DNA from 3 places in the Mesorhizobium sp. 10J20-29 genome. Region 2 is predicted to be linked to each of the others. Evidence: predicted binding sites of a transcription regulator. Region 2 holds the regulator's gene; each other region holds the start of a gene.
What was found. Region 2 encodes LexA, which represses DNA repair genes until DNA is damaged. Its sites were predicted from a motif close to TGTTCNNNNTGTGTTCNG; they were not measured.
Positions count from the first base shown of each region.

Region 1: ACT2BZ_RS11115 (DNA recombination protein RmuC) is a predicted target of LexA. The motif match lies at 1,869-1,886, and genes of this name have one in related genera.
Region 3: recA (recombinase RecA) is a predicted target of LexA. The motif match lies at 1,759-1,776, and genes of this name have one in related genera.

Region 1 is NZ_CP199156.1:2,314,730-2,319,671, forward strand. Features, by position in the region: gene ACT2BZ_RS11110 (cation diffusion facilitator family transporter) at 1-565, shown strand, start outside; gene ACT2BZ_RS11115 (DNA recombination protein RmuC) at 562-1,836, opposite strand; gene def (peptide deformylase) at 1,939-2,469, shown strand; gene fmt (methionyl-tRNA formyltransferase) at 2,503-3,438, shown strand; gene ACT2BZ_RS11130 (GNAT family N-acetyltransferase) at 3,435-3,944, shown strand; gene truA (tRNA pseudouridine(38-40) synthase TruA) at 3,953-4,708, shown strand; gene ACT2BZ_RS11140 (transporter) at 4,705-4,942, opposite strand, start outside.
Region 2 is NZ_CP199156.1:4,075,257-4,080,198, forward strand. Features, by position in the region: gene ACT2BZ_RS19520 (molybdopterin molybdotransferase MoeA) at 1-1,136, shown strand, start outside; gene lexA (transcriptional repressor LexA) at 1,245-1,961, shown strand; gene ACT2BZ_RS19530 (ComEC/Rec2 family competence protein) at 1,955-4,246, opposite strand; gene gltX (glutamate--tRNA ligase) at 4,594-4,942, shown strand, end outside.
Region 3 is NZ_CP199156.1:4,613,772-4,618,713, reverse strand. Features, by position in the region: gene ACT2BZ_RS22215 (pseudouridine-5'-phosphate glycosidase) at 1-634, opposite strand, end outside; gene ACT2BZ_RS22210 (carbohydrate kinase family protein) at 657-1,595, opposite strand; gene recA (recombinase RecA) at 1,898-3,001, shown strand; gene alaS (alanine--tRNA ligase) at 3,223-4,942, shown strand, end outside.

The sequences.
Region 1 (4,942 bases), 1.8 Mb from region 2:
TCGTCACAAGGGAAGCTTCGGATGGTTCGAGGCGGTTCGACTGAGCAAGGATCCTAGCGTCTACACCGTACTGTTCGAGGACAGTGCGGCGCTGCTCGGGCTCGCGGTCGCCTTCTTCGGCATCCTTGCCGCCGAGGTGCTGGAAATCCCCGAACTCGACGGTGTCGCTTCGATCGGCATCAGCCTGATACTCGGCGCAACCGCCATCTTCCTGGCTCGCGAGAGCAAGGGCCTGCTGATCGGCGAACCGGCCATGCCGGACGTTCAGCGCAGGGTGCTTGAAATCGCGCAGGCAGACCCGGTCGTGCAGAAGGCGAACGGTGTCCTGACGGTGCATCTGGGGCCCGATTCAATTGTCGCGGGCCTCAGCATCGAATTCGAGGATCACACAGCCGCGCCGGAGATCGAGGCCTGCGTCGAGCGACTCGAAGCACTTCTCCACAAGGAGCTTCCCGAGATCACTTCCTTGTTCGTGAAGCCGCAGACGACCAGCGGCTGGGAGCGGCGGCGCCTCGCGCTGGAGGAAGGCAAGGCATCGGCGGAGGCTGCGGGGCAGGAAGCCTAGTCGCCCTCGTCGACCACCCGCAGCTTCAGCTGGCCGCCGCCCAGTGCCGGCTTGTCGCCGCTACCCGACACGCTCCTCGGCTCGGCGTCGCGCATGTCCTCCGTGTCGTGGCCCGAAGCGCCGAACTCCAGCGCCTCGATCTTCTGGCCGCGCTTGGTGACCTTGCCGGACGAGACCAGAATGTCGTCGATGTCCCGCGATGCCTGGCCGAAATGGGTCTGGAGCTTGCGCACGCGCTCGTCCAGCCTGCCGACATCTTCCATGAGCCGGACAACCTCGCCCTGGATCAGATGCGCCTGCTCGCGCATCCGGGCATCCTTCAGGATCGCCTGGATGACCTGGATCGACAGCATCAGGAGCGACGGCGACACGATGACGACGCGTGCGCGGTGCGCCTTGTGGACGATCGCTTCGAAATTCTCGTGGATTTCGGCGAAGATCGATTCCGACGGCACGAACATGAAGGCCGTATCCTGGGTTTCGCCCTGGATCAGGTACTTGTCGGATATCGCCTTGAGATGGATCTCGATGTCGCGCCGGAACGCCTGGGCTGCGAATTTCGGCTGTTCGCCCGGATTGTCGAGTTCCGACGCCGCGCGGATGGCATTCCACGCCTCGAGCGGAAATTTCGCGTCGATGACCAGCGACGGTGAATCGTTGGGCATCTTGATCAGGCAGTCGGGCCGGTTTCCGTTGGAGAGCGTCGCCTGGAATTCATAGGCTCCCATCGGCAGTCCGTCTGCGATGATTGCTTCCATGCGCGACTGTCCGAAGGCGCCGCGCGTCTGCTTGTTGGACAGTATTGCCTGCAATTGCACCACCTGGCCGGCGAGCGACTGGATGTTGTTCTGGGCGGTGTCGATGACCGCCAGCCTTTCCTGCAGCTTGGCCAGGCTCTCATGCGTCGACTTGGTCTGTTCGGTCATGGTTTGGCCAAGGCGGCCGGTCATGGCGTCGAGGCGCTGGCCGATCGACTGCGTCAGTTCTGCCTGCCGGGCGCCAAAAACTTCGGCAACGGTGCCTAGCCTTCCCTGCATCTCCGCCTGGGCCTGCAAAATGCCGGCCATGCGCGTCTCGGCGTCCCGTGCCAGCTGCGCGGCCTCCGCTGCGGCGGCGGCGCGCGCGCTGGACGCACGCCACAACGCGACAGCAAGGAAAATCAGGAGCCCGAGCACCAGCAGCGCCCCGAAAACCAGCAACTGGCCGAGTGTCACGCTGGTCGCGCCAAGCCGCAGGATGGGTTCTGCCAGTAGTGCTGAAAGGTCATTCATGGCGCCAGCATAGACGATTCGCTGCCTTCGGTCAGATCAAAACAAGAACAACCGTTCACGTGGCCGGTTGACGCGTCAAAGCGGACATCTTAGGTGAGTGCGATGTCGATCAAGCCTCTCATCATCCTGCCGGACCCCATACTGCGCACCGTCTCGAAGCCCGTCGAGCGCATCGATGCGCCGCTGCAGAAGCTGGCCGACGACATGCTGGCCACGATGTATGACGCGCCCGGCATCGGACTGGCGGCCATCCAGGTTGGGGAGCCGCTGCGCATGCTGGTCATTGACCTGGCCAAGGAAGACGAGACGCCCGCGCCGCTCGTGTTCATCAACCCGCAGGTCTTGGGCAGCAGCGATGAGCGCTCGGTCTACGAGGAGGGCTGCCTGTCGATCCCGGACTACTACGCCGAGGTCGAGCGGCCCGCGACCGTCAGGGTCAGCTACCTCGATCGCGACGGCAAGACACAGGAGATCGAGGCTGATGGGCTTCTGGCAACCTGCCTGCAGCATGAGATCGACCATCTCGACGGCGTGCTCTTCATCGATCACATTTCGAAGCTGAAGCGCGACATGGTGGTCAAGAAGTTCAAGAAACTGGCACGCGACCGCCAGCCGGCCAGGATGGTCGGGTAGGGCGCTCCGCCCCCATCGGGAAAGCCAGCCATCATGCCGCTGCGCATCATCTTCATGGGTACGCCGGATTTCTCCGTGCCGACGCTCGATGCCATTGTCGGGGCCGGTCACGAGGTCGTGGCCGTTTACACGCAGCCCCCCCGACCTGCCGGTCGACGCGGCCTCGACCTGACGCCTTCGCCGGTGCAGAAAGCTGCCGAACGCCTCGGCATCGAGGTCCGTTCGCCGACGACGCTGCGTGACGGCGCCGCGCAGCAGGAGTTCACCACGCTCGATGCAGATCTGGCCGTCGTCGTCGCCTATGGACTGCTGCTGCCGTCGCAAGTGCTTCGGGCGACGCGGCTTGGCGCGTATAACGGCCATGCGTCGCTCCTGCCGCGCTGGCGCGGCGCCGCGCCGATCCAGCGCGCGATCATGGCCGGCGACGCCGAGACAGGCATGATGATCATGAAGATGGAAGAGGGGCTGGATACCGGTCCGGTGGGGCTTGCCCAACGGATCGCAATCGGTCCCGACGAGACCGCAGGCGAGTTGCACGACAGGTTGATGCATGCGGGTGCGCGTCTGATGGTGGAGGCGCTCGAGAAGCTTGAGGAAGGCCACCTACCGCTGACGCCGCAGGCCGCTGAAGGAGCGACCTACGCCCGAAAGATCGGCAAGGCCGAGACGCGGATCGCCTGGAGCTTGCCAGCATCGGAAGTCCACAACAGGGTGCGCGGGCTGTCGCCATTTCCGGGCGCCTGGTGTGAAATCGAACTCGGCGGCCGGCGCGAAAGGCTGAAGATACTGCGCACGACGATCGGCAAGGGCAGCGGCCCGGCAGGCGCCGTGCTGGACGACCGGCTGACCGTCGGCTGTGGAGAAGGCGCCGTGCGCCTCGTCGAATTGCAGCGCGCCGGCGGAAAACCAGTTAAGGCTGATGAGTTTCTGCGCGGTGCAAAAGTAGATCAAGGAACGATATTGCTATGAGCATGATGTCGATAAGGGCCGCGACGCCCAGGGATCGCGAGGCGATCAGGCTGGTCGAGGAACACGCATTCGGCCAGAAGGCGGAGGCCGGGCTGGTCGATGCGCTGGTTTCGGGCGGCGACGCCGTGGTCGAACTGGTCGCGGAGGAAGAAGGCCAGGTCGTCGGCCATATCCTGTTCTCCCGCCTTTACGTGGAGCATGCCGGCCGGGAGTTTCCGGCAGTTGCACTCGCCCCTCTGGCGGTGGAGCCCGCCATGCACGGATCGGGGATCGGTGGCGCGCTGGTGCGCGAGGCCCATCTCAGGTTGAAGCAGGCGGGTGAAACGCTCGCCATCGTGCTGGGCGACCCTGCCTATTACAGCCGCTTCGGCTACGAGCGCCAGCGCGCCTCTGGATTCGAGAGCGACTACCAGTGCGACGCCCTGCAGGCGCTCGCCTGGGGCGAAGCGCCGGAAGCCGGCAAGCTGGTCTATGCGACGGCTTTCGGCGCCGAACTGGCGGCTTAACGGACTGGATGCCGCGCTACCGCCTCGACGTCGAATATGACGGCACGCCCTATTCAGGGTGGCAGAGGCAGGCCGGCCAGCCGTCGGTGCAGCAAGCCATAGAGCAGGCAGTCTTGGGCTTTTGCGGCGAAGAGATTTCGCTTCGCGGCGCCGGCAGGACGGATGCCGGCGTCCACGCGACGGGCCAGGTGGCGCATCTCGACCTCGTCAGGGAGTGGCCAGACGACACGGTGCGCGACGCCATCAACGCGCATCTGCGAATGGCGCGGGAATCGGTGAGCATTCTTGCGGCTGGTGCGGTTCCGGACAGCTTCGACGCCCGCTTCTCTGCGACGGCGCGGCACTATCTCTACCGCATCCTCAACCGTCGGGCTTCGCCGGCGCTGGAGAAGAACCGCGTCTGGTGGGTTCCGGCCATGCTCTCGGCCGAGGCCATGCACGAGGCGGCGCAGATGCTTGTCGGCCGGCACGACTTCACCACCTTCCGGTCGGTCCAGTGCCAGGCCAAGAGCCCGCTTAGGACGCTCGACCGTCTCGACGTCACACAGGCGGGAGACCTGATCGAGGTCCGGGCTTCGGCGCGATCCTTCCTGCACAACCAGGTGCGGTCGATGGTCGGCACGTTGAAGCGGGTCGGCGAGGGTGCCTGGACGGCCGGAGACGTGCAGGCCGCACTCGAGGCGAAGGATCGATCGGCCTGCGGAGCCGTTGCGCCGCCGGACGGGCTCTACCTGATGCGCGTCGACTATCCGCCGGAGATCTAAGCCGCCGACGCCAGGCCCAGCGCGGACTGCAGCAAGATCAGGATCGCGATCGACGAGACGAACATCCCGACAAAGACGGCCGTTGCGATGGCGGGGCCCTTGCCTACTGCGAGGTTGGTGAGGCGCCATGTCAGGAGGAGCGAAACGGCGAACAGCACCAGCGACAGCAGCGAGGCTGCGCTCTCGGCGGCGGGATAGACCAGCCGGAGCAAGGGCGCCGGCAGCATGAACCAG
Region 2 (4,942 bases):
CCGTGGCGATTGGCGATGCGGCCGGTCGCGTGCTTGCCGCTCCCCTCTGTGCGCTGCGGACGCAACCGCCCTTCTCGGCCTCGGCGATGGACGGTTATGCCGTGCGCGCCGCCGATGTCGCTACCGTGCCGTCCCGCCTCCGGATAACCGGCACGGCGGCGGCCGGCCGGCTGTTTTCAGGTTCGGTCGGTGCCGGCGAGGCCGTTCGCATCTTCACCGGCGCGCCGGTGCCCGCCGGCGCCGACACCATCGCCATCCAGGAAAATGTCCGCACATCGGGCGACGACACCGTTGAGGTGCTCGAGAGCGTGGCGCGTGGCCGGCACATACGCCCCGTCGGCATGGATTTCTCCGAGGACGCGCCCCTTCTCGCGCAAGGGCGTCTTCTCGATCCCGCGGCATTATCGCTCGCGGCTTCCGCCAATCATGCCGCCGTTCCGGTTGTCCGGCGCCCGCTCGTCGCGCTGATTGCAACCGGCGACGAACTCCTGCCGCCTGGCAGCACGACCGGGCCGGACCAGATCATCGCCTCCAATTCCTTTGGCGTCGGCGCCATTGCCCGCCAGGCCGGCGCCGACGTTCTCGACCTCGGCATCGTGCCCGACCGCCTCGACCTGATCGAGGCGACGGTCGCCAGGGCGATTGCCGCCGGCGCCGATGTCGTCGTGACGCTCGGCGGCGCGTCCGTCGGCGACCATGATCTCGTGCATCGCGTACTGGTTGGCCTCGGCATGGAACTCGGCTTCTGGAAGATCGCCATGCGGCCGGGCAAGCCGCTCATGTACGGGCTGCTGGGCAGCACGCGCTGCCTTGGCCTGCCCGGCAATCCGGTCGCAAGTCTCGTCTGCTCGCACCTGTTCCTCAAGCCCCTGCTTTTGCGCCTCGGCGGCCGGCCGGTGCTCGACGACACGGTGGCAGCAACGTTGGCCGTCGACATGCCGGCCAACGACCTGCGCCAGGATTATGTGCGAGCAAGCATGGAGCGGAGCGCCACGGCAATCGCCGTCACGCCTTTCGCAGCCCAGGATTCTGCGATGCTGAAGGTTCTCGCCGACGCCGATTGCCTGTTGATCCGCGCGCCCTTCGCCCCGCCAGCCCGAGCCGGCGACCCCTGCCGCATCATCCCGTTACGCTGAACAAACCATCAACAGATTCATTAAAATTTAAACGGTTGCGGAACACAACTGGAACAGATAGTGTTTGTTCTGGTTTTGTTTGGGTTTTGATTCCCGGGGGACATGCGAATGCTGACGCGCAAGCAACACGATCTTCTTCTCTTCATCCATGAGCGGTTGAAGGAAGCCGGCATCCCTCCCTCCTTCGACGAGATGAAGGATGCTCTTGATCTGGCGTCGAAGTCGGGGATCCATCGCCTCATCACCGCTCTCGAAGAGCGCGGCTTCATCCGCCGCCTGCCCAACCGCGCCCGCGCGCTTGAAGTGCTTCGCCTGCCCGATTCCATCGCGCCTGGCCTGAATGCGGCGCGCAAGTTCTCGCCAAGCGTCATCCAGGGCAGCCTCGGCAAGCCGAAGCCCGACGCGCGCGATCGTTCGGCCAGCAACGACGACGATTCCTCCGCTGGCGTTTCCGTCCCAGTGATGGGCCGCATCGCGGCCGGCGTGCCGATCGACGCCATCCAGCACCAGACTCACGCGATCATGGTCCCGCCGGAGATGATTTCGGGCGGCAGTCACTACGCACTCGAGGTGCGCGGCGATTCGATGATCGAGGCCGGCATCTTCGACGGCGACACGGTCATCATCCGCAACGCCGACACCGCCAATCCGGGTGAGATCATCGTGGCGCTGGTCGACGACGAGGAAGCGACGCTCAAGCGGTTCCGCCGCAAGGGCGCCTCGATTGCGCTGGAGGCCGCCAACCCGGCCTACGAGACGCGCATCTTCGGTCCGGACCGGGTCCGCGTGCAGGGCAAGCTTGTCGGCCTGATCCGACGCTACTGATCCGGATCGTTCCGGCTGTCGGCTGACGCGCCTTCTGCCGCCGCCGGCCTGGTCCGGCTGTAAGGCGCCAGTCCCCTCGCCTCGCGCGAATAGCGTCGTTGCACATGCCAGGGGCGGTAAGGTCGCTTGATCGCGAATTCAATCTCCACGGTCGGCGCAAAATTCTCCCCGGTTGCGGCTTCGCTGTTCGACGCTTCGTTGCCGTCTGCCCTGGACCCGAACGTCACCGCCGCGCTGCCCAACTGCGCCAGATCGCGCTTGCCGACAACAAGGACATCGCTGCTGCGGCAGGGATCCCGCACCGTCGCGTCGTCGATCACCACGACACGCGCCAACCCGCAGGCTTCCGAGGCGCCGGACGGGTCCTTCGCATGCACGATTATGGCGCCAGACGCGTGTCGTGCCGCGCATGCCCTTTCGCTGCACACGAAACCCTGCGTCCCATTCGGCTGTCCGGCAAGCTGTTCGACCAGCCCGGCAACGCTTGCCGGCGCATCCTTCGCAACAACCGGTCCGACGATGGCGCCCGCCAGCATGGCGCGCTGCCAGTTTTCCGTTGTGAACGCGTTCGGTCGCGTCCGGTTGACCGCCATTCCGGCGTTGCCAGCGTCCAGTCCGACCAGGCGCCCATCTTCCGAGACAAGCAGGTCCGGCGCCTGTCCGGGCAGCGTCAGCAGGCCGGCGAGCAGCAGCGGGACCGCGGCCGCCCGCAGCCAGGTCGTGCAAACCGTCGCGATGACCAGAGCGGCCGTCAGCAGCGTCACGGACAGCCCCGACACCGGGCCGACGACGTCTATCGGCGAGCGCTCTGAAAACCAGCGGGCGATGGCGACCGTTGCGGACAGGCCCAAGCCCATCACGTCGAAGAAGGGACCATCGAGCCCGAACGGCATGGCCAGCGTGCCAAGCACGGCAAACGGCATCACCAGTGTCGAGACGATGGGCATGGCCGCAAGGTTGGTGAACAGCCCGAGCGATGGCATCTGCTGGAAATGATAGGCCGCATAGATGGCCGTTGCCCCGCCGGCGACCAGCGAGGTCATCGCAAGTCCGGCTGTCGCTGCGGTCGCCATGCCGAACCCCCGCAGGATCAGCGGCCTGTCTGTTTGCGTCCTTGCGGGCCGGCGCAGCCGGTACTCCGCCCATGCCGCGTAGGCTCCGACCAGCGCAGCGGTGGCGGCAAACGACATCTGGAAGCTTGGCCCCGCCACCTCGTGCGGCGAGACGGCGATGACCACGATGGCCGAGATGGCGAGGTTGCGCATCGTCAGCGCGGCACGGTCGAACAGCACTGCCGTCAGCATCACCGCCAGCATGATGAAACTGCGCTGCGCGGCGACCTCTGCGCCCGAAATGAACAGGTAGGCAGCGATCCCCGCGATGGCGACGGCGGCGGCATATTTCTTCACCGGCCGGCGCGACGAGAAACCCGGAAACAGCGCAAAGGCGCCCCGCAACAGGCCCATGATGGTGCCGGCCACCAGCGCCATATGCAGGCCGGAGATCGAGATGATGTGGTAGATGCCGGCCCGCCGCAGCGCCTCGTTGACGTCGTCGGGAATACCGGCGCGCACGCCGACCACAAGGGCAGCGGCGATCTCTCCCTCCGCGCCCCCGATCCGCTCGGCAATATGCGCCGCGGCCGCCGCACGCCAGCCCTCGACCATGGCCCGCATCCGCGCGGCAAGCCCAGCTGCTGCAGGGTTCGCGGTCAGAACCGGTCCGCGCAGGAAGAAGCCGCTCGCGCCATTGCCGTCGAAATAGCTCCGGAACGAGAAGTCGTAGCTGCCCGGCCGGACAGGCCCCGTCGGCGGCATCAGGCGTACCAGTCCGGTGATCTCGGTGCCGGGAACGATGTCGTCGCCGACAGTGCGGGCCGACACGCGCACCTGGTCGGGCGCGTAACGGAGTACCGGGCGCTCCGTGCGGGTCACCGAGACCGTCAGCCTGTCCCGCCCCGTGGCCATGTGCTCGATGGCCACGAGCCTGCCCGTCAGCTGCGTCGTCACCTCGGCGCCAAGCATCCTGGTGTCGGCGCGCCAGGTCTCCGCCTTGCCGGCAAGCGCGCCGACGACTGCCAGCAGCAGCGCTGCCAGCGCCAGATTGACCGGCGGATGTGACCGGCTGGCCATGACCAGCAAGGCCAGGCATGCGGCCGAGATGGCAAGCGGCGCTGCGGATGGCTCGTGACCGGCTGCGAAATAGACCAGCGCACCGGCCGCCATGAATACCGGCGCGAGAACGAAGGCGATGCCGCGGTCGAGTTCCGTAGCAGCCGCCTGCATGATTCCCCGAAACTGCGGCGATCGTGGCAGCAGACGCGTGCGCGGCGCTGCATCGGCAACGGTCTTTCCGAAAATCGCCGGAACATTAATGCCCGAAGCCGGGTGCGCGGAAGGCAGGTTCGCCGCCGGCAAGCCGACGGCAGGCATGCCGGATACCCCGCCTGCCGCGGCAAACATCCTCCGTTCACTGACGTTCTCAGGCGAAACTTCATCCGCCATAACGCGCCCTGCCCGTCTGCCCGCCTCTTGCACCAGAGGCGACCTATGCTACATGAACGCCAGCCTTGCGCACCAGTGGTGCGAAACTCCAGCATGTCCGCGCCCGCGGACGCCTCCCCGGGAGAAATATGTCAGACGCCGTCGTCACCCGTTTTGCCCCCTCGCCCACCGGTTTCCTGCATATCGGCGGCGCGCGCACGGCGCTGTTCAACTGGCTCTATTCGCGCCACACCAAGGGCAAGATGCTGCTGCGCATCGAGGACACCGATCGGCAGCGCTCGACCGATGCGGCCACCGCCGCCATTCTCGACGGTATGACCTGGCTCGGCCTCGATTGGGAAGGGGAACACGTTTCGCAGTTCGCACGCGCCGACCGCCACCGCGAAGTCGCGGAGGAACTGGTGCGGCTGGGCAAGGCCTATCCCTGCTATGCGTCGTCGGAAGAACTCACCGAAATGCGCGAGAAGGCCCGCGCCG
Region 3 (4,942 bases), 540 kb from region 2:
CCTTCGGATCGTCGAGCCTGAGCGGCGCGGCATAGGGGGACTGCCGCGACCAGAAGGCCGGCATCACGTCCGAGCCATAGGCGACGACCGGAACGCCTCTTGTTTCAAGCACTTCCAGCGTTTTCTCGATATCCAGAATCGCCTTGGCGCCAGCCGAGACGACGATGACCGGCGTGCGCGCCAGTTCGTCGAGGTCGGCCGAGATGTCGAAACTCGCTTCCGCGCCCTTGTGCACGCCGCCGATGCCGCCCGTCGCGAAAACCTTGATGCCCGCCATGTGCGCGGCGATCATCGTGGCTGCGACCGTGGTGCCGCCCGTACGCTTTTCGGCCACGGCATAGGCAAGGTCGGCACGCGACAGCTTCATCGCGCCGTCGGTGACCGCAAGCGATTCCCGCTCCCCGTCCGACAGGCCGATGCGGATGCGCCCGTCCATGACGGCGATCGTCGCCGGGACTGCGCCTTCCTCGGCGATGATGCGCTCGACCTCGGCCGCCATGGCGCTGTTGTGCGGATAGGGCATGCCATGCGTGATGATGGTGCTTTCCAGCGCAACGACCGGCTTGCCGGCGGCAAGCGCCTTGGCGACGGCGGGCAGGACATCGACGAAGGGGCGGGCGGAAGCTGGCGTCATTTCTCTCTCCGGAATGCCGCTGTCATCGCATTTCGACCGGCTGCGGCACAAGGGCCAGCGCCTCGGCGAAAGCGTCCGCCGGGAGTTTCGGGACCGAGGCCGGGGTCTCGATCGCCAGCATGGCGGCGGCCATGCCCTCGCGCAGGGCCTCGGCGAGTTCCAGGCCCCGCAGCATGGCGGCAATCGTCGCGCCGGCAAGCGCATCGCCGGCGCCGGTCACGTCGGCGATTGTTCGCGGGGCAGGCGGCTCGATGGCGACGATGCCCTTCGGGTCGAAGCCCAGCACCGGGCCCGGCCCCTGCGTGACGACGCCCGCCGCAAGGCCGGCATCGCGCAGCCGCCCGACCATCGCATCCGCGCCGCCCGTCTGAGCTCCGGCAAGGGCGGCCGCCTCGCGCGGGTTCATGAAGAGACAGGTCAGCAACGGCAGCACCCCTGTGAGCCGCACCGCCTTGGCCGGCGAGATGGCAATGGCAAAGACCGGCTTGCCGGCAGCGAGCGGCACCAGCTTCTCCAGGGCCGTGGCGGGGAGGTTGGCGTCACACAGCAGCGCGTCGGCTGCATCGACCGCCTCGCGCACCTTCGAGCGGCGCATCTGCTTCGGAAAGGCGAGATCATAGAGCGCCATGTCGGCGAGCGCGGCGACGACGTCGCCATGTTTGTCCAGCAGCGCGGTATAGCTCGGCGTTGCCCTGTCTAGGAACACCGCAGACAGGTCGGATATGCCCGCCTCGGCGATGGCGCGCGCCACCGCGTCGCCTGCGGTGTCACCGCCGCGCATCGACAGGATGGCGCCCGCCGCGCCGCGCTGGACGGCGTTGCGCAGCGCGTTGAAGGCGCCGCCGCCGACCTCTTCGCGCATGATGCCGGGATTGGAGGCGCCGGGCACGAAGGCGCCGCTCACCTGGCCGCGGCGGTCGATATGGGCGCCGCCGACCGCGAGGATCTCAGGCTGGGTCATTGTGCTTCCGGCGGCTCGGGGGCTGATGCTTCGCGCGGACAATAGGTCCGGCGCACCGGGGCGGCAACTGCCTGGGCCGAATCATCGCCCGGATATGCAGCGCGGGCCGGCTCGCCGGGGCGGCGTCTTCAGGCCCGGCGGCGCGCATCATGGCCTCATTGGCTGGAATAAAAATAGAACAAAATCGATATAATCTGGTTTTTCAAGGGCTTGCATCCCCTTGCAAAATTGGAACAAAACAGGTACACAATTACGAGGACAGCGGACGTTCCAGCCTTCATTGGCGACCAAGGGGTGATATCATGGCTCAGAATTCATTGCGGCTCGTAGAGGATAAATCGGTGGACAAGACTAAGGCCCTGGATGCTGCGCTTTCGCAGATCGAACGCGCATTCGGCAAGGGATCGATCATGCGCCTCGGCGCCAACGAGAAGATCGTCGAGATCGAGACGGTGCCGACCGGCTCTCTCGGCCTCGATATCGCGCTCGGCGTCGGTGGGCTGCCACGCGGCCGCATCGTCGAGATCTACGGACCGGAAAGCTCGGGCAAGACGACGCTGGCGCTGCACACGGTGGCCGAAGCCCAGAAGAAGGGCGGCATCTGCGCCTTCGTCGACGCCGAGCATGCGCTTGACCCGGTCTATGCGCGCAAGCTGGGCGTCGATCTGGAAAACCTCCTGATCTCGCAGCCGGATACCGGCGAGCAGGCGCTGGAAATCTGCGACACGCTGGTGCGCTCGGGCGCCGTCGACGTGCTGGTGGTCGATTCGGTCGCCGCACTCACGCCGCGCGCCGAGATCGAGGGCGAGATGGGCGATTCGCTGCCCGGCCTGCAGGCCCGCCTGATGAGCCAGGCGCTGCGCAAGCTGACCGCCTCCATCTCGCGCTCCAACACCATGGTCATCTTCATCAACCAGATCCGCATGAAGATCGGCGTCATGTTCGGCTCGCCCGAAACCACGACCGGCGGCAACGCGCTGAAGTTCTACGCCTCGGTGCGGCTCGACATCCGCCGCATCGGCTCGGTCAAGGACCGCGACGAGGTGGTCGGCAACCAGACCCGCGTCAAGGTGGTCAAGAACAAGCTTGCACCGCCCTTCAAGCAGGTCGAGTTCGACATCATGTATGGCGAGGGCGTGTCGAAGACCGGCGAACTGGTCGACCTCGGCGTCAAGGCCGGCGTGGTCGAGAAGTCGGGCGCCTGGTTCTCCTACAATTCGCAGCGCCTCGGCCAGGGTCGCGAGAACGCCAAGCTGTTTCTGCGCGATAATCCCGACACCGCCAACGAGATCGAACTAGCGTTGCGGCAGAATGCCGGGCTGATTGCCGAGAAGTTCCTCGAGGAAGGCTCGCGCGACGATTTCGAGGACGACGCCGACAGCGATGGCGAAGCCGGCGCAATGTAGCCGACAGCGCAGATTTTTACCGCGTTTGGAGACCGCCGGCCGCTTGGCCGGCGGTCTTGCTTTTGGCGCTGCCGGCCGGCCCGCGCCATGTGCCGCGGCCCGTCCGGTCCTTCCGGCACTCGACGCATGTCGAGTTTCTGGACAGGGTAGGGCGCGACAGCTAAAAGGCGCTGTCCAATTTCCCGCCGTTTACAGGCGGTTTTTCACCAGAAGGCTTCCGTATGAGTGGCGTAAACGAGATCCGGTCGGCATTCCTCGACTATTTCAGGAAGAATGGTCACGAGGCCGTGGCCTCGAGCCCGCTCGTGCCGCGCAACGACCCGACGCTGATGTTCACCAATGCGGGCATGGTGCAGTTCAAGAATGTCTTCACCGGACTCGAGCAGCGGCCCTATTCGCGCGCGGTCACCTCGCAGAAATGCGTGCGTGCCGGGGGCAAGCACAACGACCTCGACAATGTCGGCTACACGGCCCGGCACCACACATTCTTCGAGATGCTCGGCAACTTCTCCTTCGGCGACTATTTCAAGGAGAACGCCATCGAGCTGGCCTGGAACCTCCTGGTCAAGGAGTTCGGGCTGGCAGCCGACAAGCTGCTGGTCACCGTCTACCACACCGACGACGATGCCGCGGCGCTGTGGAAGAAGATCGCGGGCCTGCCCGACGAGAAGATCATCCGCATTGCCACCAGCGACAATTTCTGGGCGATGGGGGACACCGGTCCCTGCGGCCCGTGCTCGGAGATATTTTACGACCACGGCGACGAGATTCCCGGCGGCCCTCCCGGCAGCCCGGACGAGGACGGCGACCGCTTCATCGAGATCTGGAACCTCGTCTTCATGCAGTACGAGCAGGTGACGAAGGAGGAGCGCGTCGACCTTCCGCGTCCGTCCATCGACACCGGCATGGGGCTCGAGCGCATCGCCGCCGTTCTGCAGGGCGAACACGACAATTACGACATCGACCTCTTCAAGGCGCTGATCCGTGCCTCCGAGGATGCCACGGGGGTGCGCGCCGAGGGCAAGAACCGCGCAAGCCACCGCGTCATTGCCGACCATCTGCGCGCCTCGAGCTTCCTGATCGCCGATGGCGTGCTGCCGTCGAACGAGGGTCGCGGTTACGTGCTGCGCCGCATCATGCGCCGCGCCATGCGCCATGCCCAATTGCTCGGCGCCGCCGATCCGCTGATGTGGCGCCTGGTGCCTGCGCTGGTGCGCGAGATGGGCCAGGCCTATCCGGAACTGGTGCGCGGCGAGAGCCTGATCACCGAGACGCTGCAGCTCGAGGAGAAGCGATTCCGCAAGACGCTGGCGCGCGGGCTCGGCCTGCTGGAAGAAGCCACGGATGGGTTGGCCAGCGGCGACCGGCTCGATGGGGCGACCGCCTTCAAGCTCTATGACACGTTCGGCTTTCCGCTCGACCTGACTCAGGATGCACTGCGCCAGCGTGGCGTCTCGGTCGATCTCGACGGATTCAACGAGGCGATGGAGCGCCAGAAGGCCGAGGCACGTGCAGCCTGGGCGGGTTCCGGCGACGCGGCGACCGAAACCGTCTGGTTCTCCGTCAAGGAAAAGGCCGGCGCGACGGAATTCCTCGGCTACGGCACCGAGCAGGCCGAAGGCATCGTGCAGGCGCTGGTCAAGGACGGCGCCGTCGTCGACAGCGCGGGCGAGGGCGACGCGGTCGCGGTCATCGTCAACCAGACGCCCTTCTATGGCGAGTCCGGTGGCCAGATGGGCGACACCGGGACCATGTCGGGCGAAGGTTTCGTGATCGAGATCACCGATACGCAGAAGAAGGCGGATGGCCTCTTCGTCCATTCAGGAAAAATCCTGAAGGGCGCGGTCAAGACCGGCGTGCCGGTCGAACTGAAAGTCGATCATCGTCGCCGCACCCGGCTGCGCTCCAACCATTCGGCGACGCACCTGGTTCACGAGGCGT